2 linked regions of the Leucothrix mucor DSM 2157 genome follow. The protein of the gene in region 1 interacts with the protein of each later gene in a pairwise test. Links are inferred from orthologs where the notes say so. Each region holds a gene or a part of one and is shown on either strand. Other genes may lie near its edges.

The links.
Region 2: the proteins of cysE (region 1) and cysK interact in binary tests that used the Escherichia coli proteins (3 or more experiments, as listed by UniProt). The link is inferred for Leucothrix mucor DSM 2157 from one-to-one orthologs.

What each region holds. Positions count from the first base shown.
Region 1 is NZ_ATTE01000001.1:2,675,150-2,678,387, forward strand. The notes cover bases 124-3,033. They hold cysE (serine O-acetyltransferase), read right to left. Parts: upstream 2,032-3,033; coding sequence 1,216-2,031; downstream 124-1,215. Other genes in these bases: LEUMU_RS0112025 (MATE family efflux transporter), read right to left, coding at 124-1,173; LEUMU_RS0112035 (DUF4360 domain-containing protein), read left to right, coding at 2,272-2,895. In the rest of the region: more of LEUMU_RS0112025, read right to left, coding at 1-123; LEUMU_RS25830 (GGDEF domain-containing response regulator), read left to right, coding at 3,138-3,238.
Region 2 is NZ_ATTE01000001.1:1,829,559-1,832,742, forward strand. Bases 26-2,881 are described here. They hold cysK (cysteine synthase A), read left to right. Parts: upstream 26-922; coding sequence 923-1,840; downstream 1,841-2,881. Other genes in these bases: LEUMU_RS0108170 (MFS transporter), read right to left, coding at 26-704; LEUMU_RS0108180 (trimeric intracellular cation channel family protein), read right to left, coding at 1,900-2,541; LEUMU_RS0108185 (dienelactone hydrolase family protein), read right to left, coding at 2,696-2,881. In the rest of the region: more of LEUMU_RS0108170, read right to left, coding at 1-25; more of LEUMU_RS0108185, read right to left, coding at 2,882-3,184.

The sequences.
Region 1 (3,238 bases):
CATGGCCTTGGTTTTAGTCGCGCCGATGAAAATCCCATCGAATTGATAGCTCCAGACTGAGATAATTGGTGCGGCAATCATCCATGGTAAATACTGGTTAGCGATAGCGATCACCTCAGTATTTACCGTCATCAGGTTGATAATGGAGGGCCCTGCGACCGCATAAATCAGGCAGATTAATAATGCCATAACGGCAGCCCATAAGGTGCTACTGATAACAGCCTGCTGGAATGCCGTACGGCGTTTCGCACCATAAGCGCCACCGGCTAGGGCTTCTGCCGCATGCGCAAAACCATCCAAGCCATAAGCCAGCATTTGTAATAGATTAATCAGCAGGGCATTCGCCGCCAGCACCACCACACCAAATTGGGCACTTTGCGCGGTGAAAAAGAAGAAAGCACTGGTTAATAACAGAGTCCGCAAGAACAGATTGCCATTCACTTCAAATAAGGCGCGTAATCGTTCTTGGTTAAGCAACACACCCCAGCTCACACTTTGACGCAGCCATTTCGGAAACAGTAGCTCCCGTAACCACCAAAGCCCGACCAATGCAGCGAGGTATTCGCTAATCACCGAGGCTAGTGCGACGCCATCGGAATCCCAACCCAGATACAGCACAAACAAGATATCCAGAAACAGGTTTGCGCCATTGAGAATAAGCTGCAGCACTAGTGCCAAGCGCATTCGCTGCATGCCGATCAGGCAGCCCAAAATACAGTAATTCACCAAGGTTGCCGGTGCGCTGAAAATCCGGATGGCATAGTAACTTTCAACCACCGCAGTCACGCTATCGCCAGCGCTCATTAGGCGCATCGCCAACCAACCAATGGGTTGTTGCAATAGGATTAGCAGCAAGCCCAGCACCACCGCAATCAACATCGGACGCAGCACGCTGTAGCTAACTTCCTGCTGATCCCCTGCTCCGGCAGCCTGAGACACAAAGCCAGTTGTCCCCATTCGCAGAAAGCCAAACACCCAAAACACGCTACTAAAAATGGTCGCACCGATAGCGACCGCGCCCATGTATTTAGGGTCGGGTAATTGGCCAACGACGGCGGTATCGACCAGTCCCACCAACGGCACCGAAAGATTCGACACAATGATAGGCCAAGCCAACATTAGGACTCGCCAATGCCACTCGCGCTGAGTTGCTGGAAACTGCTCAACGGACATAATTATCCAACGACCTGAAAGTTTATAGACAACAGATTAGACTCACTTCTTGATCACGCCCTCTGGGCAATCGAAATCATTATCATAAATATTTTGCTGCATGGAGCGCGATGGGGAGTCACAATCCGGACGACCAACAATCGCCGCTGGCACACCCACTACTGTCGTGTGTGGTGGTACCGAGCTTAGCACTACACTACCTGCACCAATTTTAGCGCCACGACCGACTTCAATATTTCCCAGTACTGTAGCACCCGTTCCAATCAATACGCCGGAGCGAATTTTTGGATGACGATCTCCGGTCTCATTACCAGTTCCACCTAGGGTGACTTGCTGCATGATAGAAACATCATCTTCAATCACGGCCGTTTCACCCACCACAATGCCGGTAGCGTGATCAAACATGACACCCTTACCAATGCGGCTGGCGGGGTGAATATCCACGCCAAACACTTCCGAGTTACGGCTTTGGATAAACATGGCCAAGTCTTTGCGGTTATCATTCCACAGGCAATGCGCGAGGCGGTGCGACTGAATAGCCTGATAACCTTTAAGGTTTAATAAGACGGTTAGCATCGAATAAATCGCAGGATCGCGATCGAATACGGCCCTTAGATCATGCTTTCCATAATTAATCACATCCGGGCAGTTGCTGTAGGCTCCCACAAATAAGTCACGGATTGCCATCGATGGCATGACATTATCCGCAATCTTATTCGACAAAATAAAGCTCAAACTCGCCTCAAAACTACTGTGATTGAGCACACAGGAGTAGATATAACTGGCCAGTAAAGGCTCTGCTTTAATGGCATCATCAGCTTCTTGTTTGAGGGTTTCCCACACGCTACGTGAACTCATCGTTATCTCTCTTTTGATCGCTACCGGATTAGGGCGCTAAGTATAACCGACTCCGCACAGACTATGCGGTATGACCTTTCATCACCCCGATGAAAAATAGTTTTTTTTCGTGAGCTTCCTTTCTGAGACTTTGCGCTATATGTTGGTAAGGATGCAATGAAATGATCTGAGAGTCATTACAACGCTCTTGAAGCAATACCAACGAGTTAATCATTCACACAAAGTTTTTGGGAGTTCTACATGTTAAAGCAAAGCAAAACGATTTTAGTGACATCATTATTAGTTATGGCTGCAGCACAATCTGCGCATGCTAATCCAGATCTGAGTAATGTAACTCTGCAAGATGTCGGCTACGGCGGAAATGGTTGTCCTGCAGGCTCTGCCTCAGTCACGATTTCACCAGACAAGCAAAGTGTTTCGGTATTGTTTGATGAGTACATCGCAGAAGCCGGCGGCCAGGGCCAACGCACGTTTTCACGGATGAAATGTGATATCGCATTTAGCTTAAAAGTCCCGAATGGTATTAGCGTATCGCTGATTGATGCAGACTACCGTGGCTTTATGGATCTGCCTCGTGGTGCTCGTGCAGACTTCTCTCGCGACTACTTTTTCGCTGGCGCTCGTGGCCCAAGCTTAAAGTCTAACTGGAATGGTCAGAAGAGTGATGACTACCTGATCAAGGACCGCTTGGGTGTGATGGCTAACGTATGGTCTCCTTGTGGCGCTTCGGTAATCCTGCGCTCCAAGACAGCCGCTTCAGTACGAACCAATCGCGGCAACGAAGCGATGCTAACGGTCGACTCAGTTGACTTAACCACCAAGACAACCTTCAAGTACAATTTCCAATACAGAACTTGCAGCTAAGCCGTAACGTTTTGAGATAACTCAGGCACCTTATTTCGATAAGGTGCCTTTTTTATGCTCCAAATATCAGGTCTTATCAAAATTCGCTTTTAAAATGAACAAATTAACGACACTTGCTACTTAATACCAAACAGCCAATGACTCGACTCCAACCCACATTCAGCATATTATAATTAATGCGATATATTTTGGTGCGCATAGCCACGCCCTCTTATTAATTAAAAAACTAAAATTTAAACTATATGAATATTCTTGTTGTAGATGACGCCAAAGACATACGCCTGATTATCAAGTCCGTACTTGAAAAACTTGGCCATACTGTCACTACAGCAGGTGATGGTGA
Region 2 (3,184 bases), 850 kb from region 1 along the record:
GCCCAAAACATTGAGCGGCTTAGGGTGACAAAGTAGGCAATGCGCAAATTCTTCTGGCCGAAGTAGCGAGGCAGCAAACGTAGAGGCGTAGTAGGAGGGCGAGGTTTGGCCGCTTTGAGAATTTTGTTATCACCCAAGCGCAGATACCAGAAAAACAGAATCATCAAACCAGCGGCCGTTGCGGATAAAATAAAAGGTGCAATGTGGCCGACTTTTTCCCAGAGGTAAACGCCAGTTAGCGGGGCAGTTAACCAAGCCGCGCCATTAAATAACATGCGCCTCGATTCGGTCTTGGTAAAGTGCGCTTTTTGGATATATTCCATAATGTACAGCGACATACACACGGTAAAAATCGATGCGGCCGCCGAGCGCATCCCGATTCCCATCGAGAAGAAGACGCCTTCTCCAAAGTACAACAACATCGCTGCACCGATCAGAAAGACGCCACCCAAGGTGACAACCCAACGCCGCTGTAACAGACGCTCCAATCGGTTAAAGTTGAGCGTGACAAACAGGGTAAAAAAGGCGGCTACCAGATAGGTTAGGGCAACGGCTTCTTTACTATCTAAGACCTCATAGGCAATGAGTGGTACAACTCCGACCAATACGGCACGGGAAAACCCCTCAACCGCGGCAAGCTTGGCGATGGAGCCGCCGGCATCTGAAGTAATGGTCGTCAGACCCAGCGGGCGTCGGTGAAACATGTCTAAATACCCTAGGTAAAAGAGTGGACTATATACCCAATTGAAAAAAGCTTGGTTTAATAAACTCGGCGCTCAGAGCCTATAAAACTATATGCCCTCGCAAGCTACCGTTATTCGTTTTTGACGTTTGGCATTGTTGCCTTAAAAACTTATGATAGACGATTACCTGAACCATTCACCCAAAGGAGATGTGCAGCTAAAACTGCCCGTAGCACCCTATGAAATATAATAATATTTTGGAAACCATCGGTAACACACCACACGTTCGTATTAACAAGCTTTTTCGTGATGACATTGAAGTTTGGATGAAGGTAGAGCGCTTTAACCCAGGCGGCAGTATTAAAGACCGTATTGGGGTTGCGATGATCGAAGCGGCTGAGGCGGCGGGCTTGTTAACGCCAGAGACTGTGATTATTGAACCAACCTCGGGTAATACCGGTATTGGTTTGGCACAGGCTGCTGCAGTGAAAGGCTACCGTTTGATTCTGACCATGCCAGAGTCTATGTCGATTGAGCGTCGTCGTTTATTGGCGGCCATGGGCGCAGAGCTGGTATTAACGCCGAAAGAAAACGGCATGGGTGGTGCGATTGCTAAAGCCACTGAGCTTGCTGAGCAGACGCCTAATAGCTGGATTCCACAGCAGTTTAATAACCCAGCTAACTCTGAAGTACACCGCAAAACCACGGCGCTGGAAATCCAAGCGGACTTCCCGGAAGGATTGGATTACATGGTAACGGGTGTTGGTACGGGTGGTCACATTACTGGCTGTGCGGAAGTATTAAAGCCTGCCATGCCAAACCTGAAAGTATTGGCTGTTGAGCCAAGCAAGTCACCTGTTATTAGCGGTGGCGAGAAGGGCTTACACCGTTTGCAAGGTATCGGCGCTGGCTTTATTCCGGGCGTATTAAATACTGAGATTCTGGATGGCACCGTACAGGTTGACGATGAAGATGCGTTTGAAATGACGCGCCGTTGTGCCACTGAAGAAGGTATCTTTGTGGGCATTTCTTCCGGTGCTAGCTTAGCCGCCGTGAAGAAGATCGAAGCCGATATGCCGGTCGGCAGCAAAGTACTCGTCTTTAGCTATGACACTGGTGAGCGTTACTTGTCGATTGAAGACTTGTTCGTATCCTAATTGCGAATGACAAAAGCCAGCTGAGTCGATTACCTTAAGTATCGCTCAGCTAGCTTTATTTAATCAGAATTGCTGTTCGGGAGCCTGAGTTTGGGTAAATTCAGGTTCCAGTGCAGTGTCACCATCCGAATAACAATAATGATGCCCATGCTGATTAGCATCGCCAATGCTTCATCAATAAACATCCGCAACAAGGTATAAGCAATGATGCCGATAATCGCGGCACTGGCATACACTTCACCTCGCATGACCAATGGCACACTTTGACTCAGAATATCGCGAATCATGCCGCCGGCAACCCCGGTAATCACTCCCATGACCACCGCCACTGGCTCAGCTAAACCTAATTGCAGCGTCTTCTGAGCGCCCAGAATAGCAAACAAGGCCAAACCAATCGCATCAGCAACATCCAAAATTCTTAAGCGAATCCCTTTACCGGTTGGAATGTATTGCACGGCGACAATCATGACTACTGTGGTCGGTAGAATGGCGGCCAGATAACTGAGATCTTTAGTCCAGAAAACGGGCGTCGAGCCAATTAGCAGATCCCGTAAGCTACCACCACCTAAGGCGCAGACACAGGCCAACACCAGCGCCCCAAAAAAGTCCATTTCGCTACGGGCAGCTTGTAATACACCACTGATGGCGAGCGTAATGGTCGCGATCATGGTTAAGATCAGGATGAAGAGTTCGAATTGCATGGTGCGGCCACAGTAGTCAGAAAATAGGGTGGAAAACGTGGGCGCGATTATGGGGGAGGATGTCTTGCTTGGCGAGTGCTATCGGAGGCGGGGTGTTAAAAAATCAAAACCGAAGCATCAACATTAGATGCTTCGGGCTTTCACGCTGATAGACTTAAGCAGTCAGATGCTTTTTAAAGAACTCGACCGTGCGGCTCCAAGCCAGCTCTGCGGCCTCTTCATCGTATCGAGCCGTTGAATCATTATGGAAACCATGATTCACGCCTTTATAAACAAAGGCTTGATAGTCAACGTCATTGGCTTTCAACGCTGTTTCATAATCAGGCCAAGTTGCGTTAACGCGCTTATCCAGCTCACCAAATTGCAACATGATAGGGCTTTTGATATTTGGAATCAGCTCAGCAGGACCAGGCGTACCATAGAACGGTACGGCTGCATCAATCACATCCGGCATTGCGGCAACCAGCATATTGCTGATGTAACCACCAAAACAGAAACCAACCACGCCCAGCTTACCGCTGCTTAATGGATGCTTTTTCAGGAATGAGGCTGCCGCTTTAAAGTCTTCTTCAACTTTTGCTTTATCTAATGAGGACTGCATGGAACGACCTTCGTCGTCATTTCCAGGATAGCCACCAAGCGA